4 regions of the Thalassospira sp. CH_XMU1458 genome follow, and region 4 is predicted to be linked to each of the others. Evidence: predicted binding sites of a transcription regulator. Region 4 holds the regulator's gene; each other region holds the start of a gene.
The links. Region 4 encodes LexA, which represses DNA repair genes until DNA is damaged. Its sites were predicted from a motif close to ATGTTCTANTTTGGTTC; they were not measured.

Region 1 (3,868 bases), on a different contig from region 4:
GGCTGAGATGGCTTCAGCCGATCACGGCTTCTGCCATTCCGGTCATAGCGTGGATGGCATTTGTTGAGGCAAGCCTTCGCGCCCGTTTACAACGCGGGGACCTGCTGCATTTTTCGATGCCGGCACTTGTCGCGCTCTGTGTCTTCTTTTTGCCTGTCGTGATTGATGCTGTCTTGTGCAGCCTTTTTGTCGGATATGGATTGGCAATTTTGGTGATGCTTCATCGCCAACGGGGTGATTTTGCACATATGCGTCTGACATCGGGACAGATCCCCGCACTGGTCTGGCGTTTTATCGCCATTGCACTGATCATATCAGCCATCAGCGACCTGCTGATATTGCTGGCCAAGATTGACGGGAACGATGAGATTGCCGGTGTAGTTCTCAGCGTCACCTCGTCAATCGCGCTACTGACAATTGGCTTTCTCAGCCTGTCGCCAGACATTGCGATTGATGTCGCATTGAAGGACCCGGTCGATGATAGCCAGGCCGCACTGAGTTCTGAGCAATGTCGGGCCATCATGAACGAACTCAACGCGTTACAGACACAGGAACGGTTGTATCTTGATCCGGATCTGACCCTTGCCCGAATTTCCCGACGCATGGGACGTCCGCTCAAACAGATTTCAATGGCGATCAACACCACGACCGGTGAAAACGTGTCGCGCTATATCAATAAATACCGGATTGAGCATGCCTGCCGCATGCTTGACGCGGGGGAAAATGTGACCAACACGATGCTTGAAAGCGGCTTTAACACCAAATCCAACTTCAATCGTGAATTCCTGCGGATTACAGGCAAAACGCCAAGCCAATGGCAACAACAAGGCTCCACCTAGCCCCCTCAGCCGGCAAAGACAACCTGGCAGCGTGAGCAGTAAAGAAAAAGGCGGCACCCATTGTGGCGCCGCCTTTTGCAATCAGTTGGAATGATCAATCAGATCAATCGTCGTTGACCGGTTCGTCTTCGCTCATATTGGTCATGGCTTCGGCGATCAGACCGGCACTCTCGCGAATGCTGTTTTCGATCTCCTTGGTCATTTCCGGATTCTCGCGCAGGAAGCTCTTGGCGTTCTCGCGGCCCTGACCGATACGGGTCGAGTTGTAGGAGAACCAGGAACCGGATTTCTCGACGATACCGGCCTTGACGCCAAGATCAAGGATTTCACCCATCTTGGAAATGCCTTCGCCATACATGATGTCGAATTCAACCTGCTTGAACGGCGGGGCCATCTTGTTTTTGACGACCTTCACACGCGTCTGGTTACCAACGACTTCGTCGCGGTCCTTGATCTGACCGATACGACGGATATCAAGGCGGACAGAGGCATAGAATTTAAGCGCGTTACCACCGGTTGTGGTTTCCGGGCTGCCGAACATCACACCAATCTTCATACGGATCTGGTTGATGAAGATGACCATGCAGTTCGAACGCGAAACAGAACTGGTCAGTTTACGCAGTGCTTGGCTCATCAGGCGGGCCTGCAGACCAACGTGCGTATCGCCCATCTCACCTTCAAGTTCGGCGCGCGGGACAAGGGCAGCAACCGAATCGACGACCAGAACATCAATCGCGCCAGAACGCACCAGCGTGTCAGCGATTTCAAGGGCCTGTTCACCGGCATCGGGCTGGGAAATCAGGAGTTCGTCGGTATTCACACCAAGCTTGCGGGCATATCCCGGGTCAAGCGCGTGTTCGGCATCGACAAACGCACAGGTCCCGCCAAGCTTCTGGGCTTCGGCAACCGTGTGCAACGCCAGCGTGGTTTTACCCGAACTTTCCGGACCATAGATTTCGACGATACGGCCACGCGGCAGACCGCCAATGCCCAGTCCGATATCAAGACCGAGCGAACCGGTTGAAATAGCTGAGATATCAACGGCGCTTTCCCGCTGACCCAGCTTCATAATCGAACCTTTGCCAAATGCCCGTTCGATCTGCCCAAGGGCGGCTTCGAGTGCCTTCTGCTTATCCATAGTATCCTTATCCACCAAATGCAGCGCGGTCTGAATCATTGCTCGAACTCTCTTATTCCACAGGGCCGGGTTGGATGCAACGCAGGCGGTTCCCCGGACCTATAATGCGGAACGCCACCGCTAGACTGTTTTGCCTGTTGCCGCAGCCTGCCACTGCGTTCTTATCGACAAAACAACTGAGAACATAATGCGAACATTCTCACAAAAATTCGGATGTTGCAAGTTTGTTCTCATGGCTTCGATTAGAACTTTCAGAGAACAGATGCTTCAACCGCCCGCCCAACAACAGCGGGGCGTGGGGTCAGTGACGGTTTGGCAATACGATCAGGTGGTGATTTTAAGATGTTCGTGCTTAGGCGCATGTCCATCGTGATCATCGCCATGATGATGGCTTTCGACATGCAATTCACCCGGCACGGTGTAAAGCTGCCCGTGGCGCACGCCCGGCTGTGCCAGAACCTTGTCGGCAAAGGCGCGGATTTCAGAAAGCCGCCCGCGCAGTGTCACACTTTCAAGGCAGGTATCATGATCAATATGGAAGTGCACCGTGGAAACCGTCAGATTGTGATGTTCGTGCTGAGTGCTCATCAGGCGTGATGCCAGCATGCGTTCCTCGTGATCATAGACATAGTTCAGAACCGCAATCCCGACCCCGTCGGCATTGTCTTCAAGCTTGGTGTTCTGAAGCTTTTCACGGATCAGATCGCGAAATCCCTCTGACCGGTTGGTATAGCCGCGGTGATCAAGAAACGCGTCAAACGCCTCCATCAGATCGTCTTCAATCGATACGGTCACGCGGGTCATTTTGACTACCTCTCACAATCAACGGCTTGACGAGTATGATCTTTTTTGAAAAGTTCATACCCGCACATGGTTCTTCCATAAAAACAATTTCCCAAAGGAACGCAAATGTTTCAACCAAAGTTCGCAGCAAGCATGGTGATTGGTGCCGCAACGCTTCTGATCGGTCTGTCGGCAAACGCGCATGAATTCATCGCAAGCCAATCGCCTGAGACGGCGAAGCCGGGCGAGAATGCGACACTTATCCTTGATTCGACCCATCAGTTTGGCCTTCCGGAAGAAGCAGAAGGCGTAAATGATGTGCGCGCCACGCTGATCACCGCCAATGGCACGAACGACATTGCGATTTCCCAAAATGACACCGCGCCCAATCTGATCGGCACGTTTGAAGTGCCCGATACGGCGGCTTGGATTTCCGGCCATCGTCTGGGTGTTGTCTGGTCGCAAACCCCCGATGGCTGGCAGGCCGGCGGTGCCGATGAACATCCCGATGCCATCGCATCGACCCGCTATGAAAAGTTTGCCAAGCTTCTGGTGGGTGTCGAAGGCTCAGCCGATTTTGTTACCAAACCACTTGGTGATGCACTTGAAATCGTGCCGCTCAGCGATCCGCGTGACACCAAGGTCGGCGAGGATGCCGAGTTCCAGATCCTTTTGAACGGTCACCCGTTGACGACATCGGTTCTGGCAACCTATGCCGGATTTACCGAAACACCGTCCTCCTGGGCCTATGCGACAGAGACACTGAGCACCGAGGCCGGCAGTGGCATTGCCAAGATCCGGGTTTCGGCCCCCGGTTTGTGGATTGTGCGTATCGCGGCCGATATGCCCGATGCCGAGGAAGGCGTTGGCAACCACAACATCCGCGCGACGCTATCATTCGCCGTAGATAAATGATGATGGCACGGACCGGCTTTTATCGCCTTTTGGTTCTGATGGCCCTGCTGATTGCGGGGCCATTGGCCGTCCCTGCCCCCGCCCATGCCCATGGTGCTGGTTGGCAGGTCGAAGATAGTGCCAATACAAAGACCTATGGTTTTCGATATACCGACGGATCCCCGATGGCCTTTGCCGAGGTGGTTGTCACAAC
Region 2 (3,868 bases), 520 kb from region 4:
TCATCACCTGCGGCAGCGTGGATGATGGTAAATCGACCCTGATCGGGCGTCTGCTTTGGGATTCCAAACTGATCTTTGAAGATCAGCTGGCCGCCCTTGAATCAGATAGTCGCAAGGTTGGCACCCAAGGCGGCGAGATTGATTTCGCCTTGCTGCTTGATGGTTTGCAGGCCGAACGCGAACAGGGCATCACCATTGATGTCGCCTATCGCTTCTTCTCGACCGACAAGCGCAAATTCATCGTCGCCGATACACCCGGCCACGAACAATATACCCGCAATATGGCAACCGGTGCCTCGACCGCCGATGTGGCCGTCATCCTGATTGACGCGCGTAAGGGCATTCTGACCCAGACCCGCCGTCACAGCTTCATCACATCGCTTCTGGGCATCAAGCATGTGGTGCTGGCCGTCAACAAGATGGACCTGATCGACTATGATCAATCCAAGTTTGATCAGATCGTTGCAGAGTATCTGAAATTCGCCGAACAGCTGAACTATAGCTCGATCACCGCGATCCCGCTTTCGGCCCTTCGTGGCGATAACATGATCGAGCCGAGCGCGAATACGCCCTGGTATTCCGGCCCGACGCTTCTGGCCCATCTTGAAGATGTGCAGGTCGAACAGGATGCGATTGAAAAGCCGTTCCGTTTGCCAGTGCAGTGGGTGAACCGCCCGAACCTTGATTTCCGGGGTTTTTCCGGCACCATTTCATCAGGCCGCGTCAAACCGGGTGACGAGGTTGTCGTTACCGCATCGGGCCAGACCAGCAAGGTCAAGGACATCGTCACCTTTGATGGCAACCTTGACGAAGCGATTGCTGGTCAGGCGATCACCCTGACCCTTGAAGATGAAATCGACATTTCGCGTGGCGACATTTTGGCACACGCAGATGCCAAACCCGACTTTGCCGATCAGTTCGAAGCCCGCATCATCTGGATGCATGAAGATCATCTTCTGCCCGGCCGTCCCTATCTGATCAAGATGGGCGCACAGGTTGCCAATGCGCAGATCAGCGACCTTAAATACAAGGTCAATGTGAACACGCTTGAACATGTGGCGGGCAAGACGCTTGAGCTTAATGAAGTCGGGATTGCCAATATCTCGGCCGACAAGGCGCTGGCGTTTGACCCATATGATCAGAACCGTCATTCAGGCCGCTTCATCATTATTGACCGCTTTACCAACGCCACCGTTGGGGCGGGCATGGTCAACCATTCCCTGCGCCGTGCGACCAACATCAAATGGCAGGAAATGGACATCAACAAGGGCGCGCGTGCCTATCAGAAAGGCCAGAAATCGGTCATTCTGTGGTTTACCGGCCTGTCGGGTGCAGGCAAATCGACCGTTGCCAACCTAGTTGAGAAAAAGCTCCACGCCCTTGGCAAGCACACCTACACCCTTGATGGCGACAATGTCCGTCATGGCCTGAACAAGGATCTTGGCTTTACCGATGCCGATCGCGTGGAAAACATCCGCCGTGTGGGGGAAACCGCCAAGCTTTTTGTCGATGCGGGCGTGATCACGCTGGTGTCCTTCATCTCGCCGTTCAAAAGCGAACGCCAACTGGCGCGCAGCCTTGTTGAAAAGGACGAGTTCATCGAGGTGTTTATCGACACCCCGCTTGAAGTCTGCGAACAGCGCGATGTGAAGGGGCTTTATAAAAAGGCCCGTGCCGGCGAGATCGCCAACTTCACCGGGATCGACAGCCCCTATGAGCGCCCGGAAAATGCCGAGATCACGGTCAACACATCCGATCAAACCGCCGAAGAAGCCGCAGAGGCCATTGTCGCCAAGCTTGAAGAATTCGGTGTTCTCGGGGCCTGGTTCCCGGAAATCTGATCTGCACTCAGACATGCATTCAGGAAAACCCGGCATTTGCGAATGCCGGGTTTTCTTTTGCTTCAACCACATATCACCGATCCTGAAAAACCCGATTGGATACGCCTTGACTCCTGTTCCGCTTTGACCACATAAAACAGAACAAAACAGGAACAATAAAATGTCAGACAGACGCATTCATCAGGCACGCGCGGCACTGGCGCGGGCCGAGCAACAATGGAAGGTTCAGGTTTCCTGTCTGTCCGGTGGGCCAGATCGGGTAGACAGGGTGATTGCGCGTGCCTTTGGCAGCACATTCCTGCGCGATCATATCAGCCTCGGCGGTCTTGCCCCGATTGGCCTGCATGAAGTGCTTTGCGGCCATGATGATTGCGCGGCGTCCCTTTTGGCGTGGTATCTGGCGACATTGTCTGTGGATGCGTCCTCTGATGCCTCTAATCACCCATCTGCCCCGCCACCCGGCAAGGGCATTTTCTGGATCCGGCAGCGTCGGGCCCTTGATCAGGGCGGGTTTTATGCCCTTTCCCTGCCGATGACGGCCCTTGAACCCAAACCGTTGATGATGACAGTCGATCAACAGGCCACCGCCCTTTGGACCTGCGAGGAAGTGGCAAAATCCGGTCAGGTCCGTGCGGTGATCATTGAAACCACCGACTATGACCTGACCACCGCCCGGCGCCTGCAACTGGCCTGTGAAAGTGGTGGCACACGCATCATTGTTTTGCGCCCGCTTGCCAGAAACGGGCGCATTCCGACCTCAAGCGCATGGACGCGCTGGCAAATCACACCTGTAAACGCCTTGGAACCAACAGAACGACCAACAGGAAACGACCATCATCTCAGCCTGATCGGGGGACGCGGGGTCCGACCGGGAAGCTGGAAAGTCAAAACCGATGCAACAACGTTTTCTTTATCTGTGGCTGACCCACTGGAAAACCGACTGTCAGAAGCCTCAACACAAGACAGGCACGCCCACGCCTGATCAGCCCCGCGATGCTGACAGTCTGAAAACTGCCCCACAGGCCTCAAAGCCACAAGACACCCCGCACGTGATCACGCGCAGCGATCACAAGGGTGTGCTCGTCTGCGGCCTGAATGCAGCGGCACAAAAGGCCGGACTTCATGGTGGCATGCGTTTGTCGGATGCGCGCAGCATCCTGCCCGATCTTCAGGACAGCCCTGAAGAGCCTGAACTCTGCGATGGCAAATTTGCCCGTCTGGTGCGCTTCATGGACCGCTATAGCCCATGGATTGCGCCGGATCGGGACTTGCATGCGCATGGGCTTAATGGGGATGCTGGCCTATGGCTTGAAATCACTGGCGGCAGTCATTTGTTTGGCGGCGAAAGTGCGATGATCAAACAAATCCTGCGCGATATGAAGGCCCAAGGCATTGCTGCCCGCACCGCCATTGCCGATACCGCTGGTGCCGCATGGGCCGCGGCCCGGTGTCATCCGGGCGCACCCAATGAGCGCATCTTGTCCCTGCCACGCGATCACGGGATTGCGGCCGGGTTTCCGGCATCCTGTCTGCGATTATCGGATGACATCAGCGCGGTTCTGTCGCGACTTGGCCTGAAACACCTTGGCGATATCACACCCCTGCCGCGTGCCAATATCACCACCCGCCTTGGCCCGGATGTGTTGCATCGCCTTGATCAGTTTTATGGCCGCCTGCCCGAACATCTGAATTTTGAGCTGCCCGATGCGCCGTGGCTGATCAAACAAAGCTTTGGCGAACCATTGGGGAGTGCTGACACGCTGGCACATGCGATTGAAAGCATGGTGGCCGATCTGTGCGCCAAACTGCGCGATGAAAACCTTGGTCTTAGGCGCCTGATCGTTCGGTCCATTCGGGTCGATGGCCATGCCCATACCATCACGACCACAACTGGCACGCCCTGCCAGTCCGAAAGCCATATCCTGCGATTGCTCGCGGAAAAGATGCCCGGTGTTGATACCGGCTTTGGCATCGAACAGGTGATTATCTATGCCCCGTGGGTCGAACATGTTGCCTTTCGTCAGGTC
Region 3 (3,868 bases), 210 kb from region 4:
ATTCAGCTTTCGAATGGTGGTGCACAGTTCTTTGCCGGCAAGGGCATCAAGGACGCTGCTGCGGCCCGTGTTCTCGGCGCCGTATCTGCTGCGCGTCATGCACAGCTTCTGGCCGAACATTATGGTGTTGCTGTTGTCATGCATACCGACCACGCAAACCGCAAGTTTGTGCCATGGGTCGATGAAATGCTGAAATGGAGCGAAAAGGCCTATGCCGAAACTGGCAAGGCGCTTTACAGCTCTCATATGCTGGATCTGTCCGAAGAATCCGTTGAAGACAACCTCGCGACCTGCGAGACCTTCCTGAAACGGATGTCAGCCATCGAGATGAGCCTTGAGATCGAACTGGGCGTCACCGGTGGTGAAGAAGACGGTATCGGTCATGAGCTTGATACCTCGGTTGAGGAAATCGATCCGCGCCTTTACACCCGCCCGGAAGAAGTCGAAGAAGCTTATCGCCGTCTCTCGCCGCTTGGTCACTTCTCGGTCGCGGCAGCGTTTGGCAACGTGCACGGCGTTTACAAGCCCGGCAACGTGAAGCTTCGCCCGGAGATCCTTCTGGAAAGCCAGAAATACGTGGCCGAAAAGCACGGTCTGGGTGATCGCCCGCTCGACTTCGTATTCCATGGCGGTTCCGGTTCGGAAAAAGAGAAAATCGAAGAAGCTGTCAGCTATGGCTGCTTCAAGATGAATATCGATACCGATACCCAGTTCGCCTATGCCCGCCCGGTTGGCGAGTATGTCGAAGCCAACGCACGTGCGTTCAAGTATCAGGTCGACCCGGAAACCGATCAGCCATACAAAAAGCAGTATGACCCGCGCGTCTGGATCCGCGAAGCTGAGCTGTCGATGGCAGCACGCCTTGAAGAAGCTTTCAAGGACCTCGGTGCAACCGGTCGTACGGTTACCAAAGGCTAAGCCAGATCAAAAACCTGACCGTTCCGGTCACAGGATTTATGAAGCCCGCCGGTCTTGTTCGGCGGGCTTTTTCGTGGCTCTGTCATGCATCGGGTTGTTAATTGCGGATCTCCTGACAAATACTGACAGGAACTGTCAGGGGTGCGCTTGCGTATAGCTTACGGCTCCTCTATACACTTTCCGAACAATTCAGGAACAAAAGGCCCGACATGCTGACGAAAATCTCGGTTCGCGGTGCGAAAGAACACAACCTTCAGAACATTGATGTTGAACTGCCGCGCGATTCCCTCGTGGTGATTACCGGTCTGTCGGGATCAGGCAAAAGTTCTCTGGCCTTTGATACCATCTATGCCGAAGGTCAGCGCCGCTATGTCGAAAGCCTGTCGGCCTATGCCCGCCAGTTCCTGGAACTGATGCAAAAGCCCGATGTCGAATATATCGACGGGCTGTCACCAGCCATCTCCATCGAACAAAAGACGACCTCGAAGAACCCGCGTTCGACCGTTGGCACCGTCACCGAAATTTATGACTATATGCGTCTGTTGTGGGCGCGTGTCGGCATCCCCTATTCGCCCGCCACAGGTCTGCCGATTGTCAGTCAGACCGTTTCGCAAATGGTCGACCGCGTCATGGAGATGGAGGAAGGTACGCGTCTTTACCTTCTGGCCCCGATCGTGCGTGGCCGTAAAGGTGAATACAAAAAAGAACTGCGTGAACTTCGCGCACGCGGCTTCCAGCGCGTCAAGATCGATGGCGAAATGTATGACATCGACGAAGCACCGGAACTGAACAAGAATCTCAAACACGATATTTCAGTCGTGGTTGATCGCCTGATCGTCAAGGATGGCATTTCAACCCGTCTGGCAGACAGCTTTGAAACCGCGCTTGAACTTACCGACGGCATCGTTTTGACCGAAGATGCCAAAACCGGCGAAACCACTGTTTTTTCAGCAAAGTTCGCCTGCCCGGTTTCCGGCTTTACCATCGAGGAAATCGAACCGCGACTGTTCTCATTCAACAACCCGTTTGGTGCCTGCCCGGCCTGTGATGGCCTTGGCACCCAGATGGAATTCGACCCGATGCTGGTCGTCCCGGATGAAAGCAAGACGCTCGAAAACGGTGCCGTCGCGCCCTGGGCCAGTACAACATCGAAATACTATCTCCAGACCCTGAAATCGGTTGCCAAGCACTTTGACTTCAAAACCAATGTCCCTTGGGAAAAACTGCCCAAGAAAGCACAGGACATCATCCTGCATGGATCGGGCGAAGAAGAAGTCACGGTGACCTATGATGACGGATCACGTAGCTATAAGGTGTCGCGTCCGTTTGAAGGTGTCATTCCCAACATGTCGCGCCGCTGGCGTGAAACCGACAGCCAGTGGGCCCGTGATGAACTGTCCAAATACCAGATGGTGTCGCACTGCCCCACCTGCACGGGCAAACGCCTGAAACCCGAAGCACTGGCAGTAAAGGTTGATGGCTGCGACATTTCGCAGGTCACCGATCTTTCGATTGCCAAGGCCGCCGACTGGTTCCTGGCACTGGAAGATAAGCTGAACGCAAAAGAAACCGAGATTGCGCGTCGCATCCTTCGCGAAATCAATGATCGGCTGCGTTTCCTGCGCGATGTCGGCCTGGATTACTTATCGATGTCCCGCACATCCGGCACGCTTTCCGGCGGCGAAAGCCAGCGTATCCGGCTGGCGTCCCAGATCGGTTCGGGCCTGACAGGTGTTTTGTATGTGCTCGATGAACCATCCATCGGCCTGCATCAGCGCGACAACGACCGCTTGCTTGAAACGCTGAAACGCTTGCGTGACCTTGGCAATACGGTCCTTGTCGTCGAACATGACGAGGACGCCATTCGGGCTGCCGACTATGTTGTGGATATGGGCCCGGGTGCCGGTATTCATGGCGGCCGTATCGTTGCCGAAGGAACCCCGGAACAGATCCAGCAAAACCCAGACAGCCTGACGGGGAAATACCTTGTCGGCGTTGAACAGATTGCAGTTCCAAAAGAACGCCGCAAGGGCAATGGCAAGGCAATTACCATCAAAGGGGCAACGGCCAACAACCTGCAGGGCATTGATGTAGATTTCCCACTCGGCAAGTTCATCTGTGTGACCGGGGTTTCGGGCGGCGGGAAATCAAGCCTTGTGATTGAGACGCTGTATAAGGCGCTGGCCAAGCGGATGCATAATGCCCGCCATCACCCCGGCGCACATGACGAGATCACGGGTGTCGAACTGATCGACAAGATCATTGATATTGACCAAAGCCCGATTGGCAGAACCCCGCGTTCCAACCCGGTGACCTATACCGGTGCGTTCACCCCCATCCGTGAATGGTTCGCCCAATTGCCAGAGGCAAAAACACGCGGCTACAAGCCCGGTCGTTTTTCCTTCAACGTCAAGGGTGGACGCTGCGAAGCATGCCAGGGCGATGGCGTCATCAAAATTGAAATGCACTTCCTGCCCGACGTTTATGTCGAATGTGACCAGTGCAAAGGCCATCGCTACAACCGCGAGACATTGGAAATATCGTTTAAAGGCAAATCGATATCCGACGTCCTTGATATGACAGTCGAAGAAGGCGCCGATTTCTTCAAGGCCGTTCCGTCTATCCGCGACAAGATGGAAACCCTGAAACAGGTCGGACTTTCCTATATCCATCTGGGGCAGCAGGCCACCACCCTGTCGGGTGGTGAAGCCCAACGTGTGAAGCTTGCCAAGGAACTGTCCAAACGCGCGACCGGCCGGACGATCTATATCCTTGATGAGCCGACAACGGGGCTTCATTTCCACGATATCCGCAAACTTCTGGAAGTGCTGCATACGCTTGTCGATCAGGGCAATACGGTTGTCGTGATCGAACACAACCTTGATGTTATCAAGACTGCGGACTGGATTATTGATATCGGGCCCGAGGGCGGTGATGGCGGCGGCCAGTT
Region 4 (3,868 bases):
AATGGTTTCTGTCCTCGGTTATCTTCTTTGGGTTGGGCTGTGCCGGGTATTTCTTGCTCCCTGCGCGTATCGGGCTTGGTCAAATTGCTCTGGCGGTGATTCTGCTGTGCTGCGGTTTCTGGATGTCGCGGCGACTTGCCACTCTGGCCTTCGCGTTTCAACTGCTTGCCAGTCTGGCTTTCGGGGCTTTGACAAGTGCCATCCATACCGAACTTGGCCCGGATAATATCACGACAAAAACGTTCTATACGACCGAGGTTACCGGCACCATCATCGCGCTGGAGCCAAGGAACGGACGTATCCGCGCCACCGTGCAGCCGTCCGAGATTGTCGGCATTGCCCAAGACCAACTGGACTGGAATGTAAGGCTCAGTTTCTTGGGCGATAGTGCGCTTTCAATTGGCGATCAGATCCGCGCGAACGCACGTCTCTTTCCCTTGCGCGCACCTGCGGTTCCCGGCGACCCGGATTTTTCACGTAATCTCTATTTCAGCAATATTGCCGCATCCGGCTTTGTCTTTGGACGACAGTTCGAAGTTCTGGAAAATCAAAAAGACATAAACAACAATATTTTACTGGTCGGTATTGAAAGGGCGCGTCAATATATCTCAGCCGTCATCAGCGATGAAATGACTGGCCCTGAAACCGGCATTGCCAAGGCGCTGATCATTGGCGAACGCGGTGAAGTCTCCCCGGATATTGCCGATAACCTTCGCAAATCCGGGCTTGCGCATTTGTTGGCGATTTCCGGTCTGCATATGGGATTGCTGTGCGGGACGGTGTTTTTCCTGATCCGGTTCGGGTTGGCCGCCATTCCATCAATTGCCTTGCGCTATCCGATCAAGAAATGGGCAGCGATGGCGGCCATGCTGGCGGGGCTTGTCTATCTTGGATTATCCGGGGCGACCATCCCGACCCAGCGCGCCTTTGTCATGTTGCTTGTGGTTTGGCTGGCACTCCTGCTGGATCGCCGTGCCATATCGCTGCGCCTTGTGGGCGTGGCCGCGATCATTGTTTTGATCCTTCGGCCTGATGCGGCGCTTGGCGCCAGTTTCCAGCTCTCCTTTGCCGCCGTTGGCGCACTTGTTGCGTTTTATGACGGGCCGGGGCGGCGCTGGCTGGATCGGCAGGGGATGCTGTCCTGGTATGAGCGTGCCGGTCTTTATCTTGCCGGTTTGCTGCTGACCAGTTTGATCGTGACGGCGGTGACTGCGCCCATTATCGGCTATCATTTCGGCCGTATTTCAATGCTCGGCGTACTCGCCAATCTGGTCGCCATTCCGGTCATGGCATTCTGGGTCATGCCCTGGATTGTCGTGACGCTGGCGCTGATCCCGATTGGGTTATCAGGGTTTTCTTTGGCCGCGATGAAGCCCGGATTGACGGTATTGTTGGAAACCGCCGAACTGGTTGCCGCACAGGACTGGGGGCTTTGGTATGTCTCGGGCCTTGATATGCTGGCGGTTGCCTTGGGGCTGTTTGCCTTGGCCTGGATCGTTATCTGGCGCGACAAGGTGATGATCGTGCCGGTCCTTCCGGTGATTTTTGCCGCCATTATCTTTCAGGCACTGCACAAAGAACCCGAAATCCTGATTTCGGGCGACCGCGAAAGCTGGGCTGTTTATGATCCCGATGCCGCTATCCTGCATACCTCATCGCGGCTGAATGACTTTCAAAAAGGCATCTGGATGAGCCGCTTTGGTATTCGCCCCGAACAGGAACCAAGCCGCGTACAGGCCTGCCAGAACGACCCGTGCTCCCTTGGTGTTAGCGCTAACATCGTTCCGTCACGGATCATCGTCGCAAGCCGTATTGCCAATCCGTTTTATGCCTGCCGTAATGCAGATATCATTGTCAGCCTGAAAACCGATCTACCAACCACCTGTCAGGCCTCTGGCGCGCGCGTGATCATCGATGATGACGTTCTGTGGTGGCAGGGCGGTGTTGCGATCAAACTGCCGTCTGAGCCTGGCGAAAAGCCAGAAATCAACACCGTCCGTGCGGAAACTGGCAATTGGCCCTGGATCATCATCGGCGGCAGAGCAGGGCGCTAACAACCTGATCGTACTCAAAACAAAAACGCCCGGGCACAAGCATCGGGCGTTTTTGTTTGTAACTTCGCGCAAGCAATCAGTACTGACGCAGCAGCCCGACCAGACGGCCCTGAATGCGCACGCGATCTGGCGACAGGGCGCGGGTTTCATAGCGTGCGTTGGCCGGTTCCAGCAGAACTTCACCACGTCCGCGTTTCAGGCGCTTAAGCGTGGCTTCGCTGTCATCGACGAGTGCCACCACAATCGTTCCGTCATGGGCCTGTTCACAGCGCTGGATCAGGACGGTATCGCCATCAAGAATGCCGGCATCAATCATCGAATCCCCCGATACTTCAAGGGCATAGTGATCACCGGCACCAAGCAGGGCGGCCGGGACCTGCACCATGGTCGTTTGATCGCGAAGGGCCTCGATCGGTGTACCGGCAGCAATCCGGCCATAGAGCGGCAAACCAACGGATTCCCCGGCTTCCGAGAAGGCGGTTGGCACCGTGGTTGGTCGATGCGCGGCCTTTCGCACACTGGCAAGCGAGGTCACATTGTTTGGCGTTTCCGGGGCGTCATCATCGCTGTTTTCCGGAAGTCTGACGACCTCAAGCGCGCGTGCACGGTGCGCAAGGCGGCGGATAAAGCCGCGTTCCTCGAGGCCTGTGATCAGGCGGTGAATGCCGGATTTGGATTTAAGGTTCAGGGCCTCTTTCATTTCATCGAAAGAGGGCGAAATCCCGTGATCGCGAAGGTAATTGTCTATATAGACCAGCAACTCATATTGCTTGCGCGTCAGCATGTTATTTCCCGAACCTGTAAAAAGAACAAAAAGGATACACAGATGTTCTACTTTAGTTCTTTTCGCGGGTCAAGCGGCTCTGTGCGATTTGACGGAAAAACCGAATAATCGCCGTGATCCTTCAAAAAATATGAATAGTAGGCGGTCCGCAGTGACAGGAAGCTAGTCCGCGACGAAGGTACCCGATTTGCCACCTTCTTTTCGGGTGACCCGCAAATCGGTAATCCTCATACTTTTATCAACCGCCTTGCACATGTCAAAAACCGTGAGTGCTGCGACCGAGGCAGCGGTGAGGGCTTCCATCTCGACACCGGTCTTGCCGGTTGTCTTGCAGGTGGCGGTGATATCGACGGCATCGGCATCGTTGGCCAGTTCGAGATCCACGGTGACAGAAGTCAGGGGCAGGGGATGACAAAGCGGGATCAGGTCAGGGGTCTTTTTCGCCCCCATGATCCCGGCAAGCTGGGCGATGCCAAGAACATCCCCCTTTTTATGGCCGCGCGCCGCAATCAGCTTTGCCGTTTCGGAAGACATCAGAACCCGGGCCTTGGCAATCGCAATGCGTGCGGTTTCTGCCTTGGCCGAAATATCGACCATCACCGCGTTGCCACCGGCATCAATATGGGAAAGCTTGTCTGCCATTGGTTCTGTCCAGTATTGATCAGGCCGCAAGGCCAAGCAGTTTGCGGGTGGCGGTTGCGACGTCGTCCTGGCGCATCAGGCTTTCGCCGATCAGGAAACACTCAGCGCCGACCTTTGCCATGCGTGCAAGGTCATCAGGGGTAAACAGGCCGCTTTCAGCCACCAGCAACCGGTCATCGCCGACCATGCTTGCCAGTTCCTCGGTCGTGGTGAGCGAGATTTCCATGGTTTTGAGGTTGCGGTTATTAATGCCCACAAGGCGCGATTTGAGTTTCAGCGCGCGTTCGAGTTCCGGGGCGTTGTGCACCTCGATCAAAACATCCATGCCAAGGCTGTGCGCGGCATCTTCAAGCTCAGAAGCCAAGCTATCTTCAAGGGCTGCCATGAT

Region 1: recA (recombinase RecA) is a predicted target of LexA. The motif match lies at 2,158-2,174, and genes of this name have one in related genera.
Region 2: WBY09_RS13940 (ImuA family protein) is a predicted target of LexA. The motif match lies at 1,981-1,997, and genes of this name have one in related genera.
Region 3: uvrA (excinuclease ABC subunit UvrA) is a predicted target of LexA. The motif match lies at 1,101-1,117, and genes of this name have one in related genera.

What each region holds. Positions count from the first base shown of each region.
Region 1 covers NZ_JAYMDW010000003.1:699,344-703,211, reverse strand. Annotated here, with positions in the region: gene WBY09_RS17265 (helix-turn-helix domain-containing protein) at 1-839, shown strand, start outside; gene recA (recombinase RecA) at 943-2,016, opposite strand; gene nikR (nickel-responsive transcriptional regulator NikR) at 2,302-2,781, opposite strand; gene WBY09_RS17250 (DUF4198 domain-containing protein) at 2,887-3,675, shown strand; gene WBY09_RS17245 (hypothetical protein) at 3,678-3,868, shown strand, end outside.
Region 2 covers NZ_JAYMDW010000002.1:1,402,265-1,406,132, forward strand. Annotated here, with positions in the region: gene cysN (sulfate adenylyltransferase subunit CysN) at 1-1,841, shown strand, start outside; gene WBY09_RS13940 (ImuA family protein) at 2,002-2,823, shown strand; gene WBY09_RS13945 (Y-family DNA polymerase) at 2,735-3,868, shown strand, end outside.
Region 3 covers NZ_JAYMDW010000002.1:676,850-680,717, reverse strand. Annotated here, with positions in the region: gene fbaA (class II fructose-bisphosphate aldolase) at 1-918, shown strand, start outside; gene uvrA (excinuclease ABC subunit UvrA) at 1,128-3,868, shown strand, end outside.
Region 4 covers NZ_JAYMDW010000002.1:882,446-886,313, reverse strand. Annotated here, with positions in the region: gene WBY09_RS11555 (ComEC/Rec2 family competence protein) at 1-2,054, shown strand, start outside; gene lexA (transcriptional repressor LexA) at 2,131-2,838, opposite strand; gene moaC (cyclic pyranopterin monophosphate synthase MoaC) at 3,001-3,480, opposite strand; gene trpC (indole-3-glycerol phosphate synthase TrpC) at 3,500-3,868, opposite strand, start outside.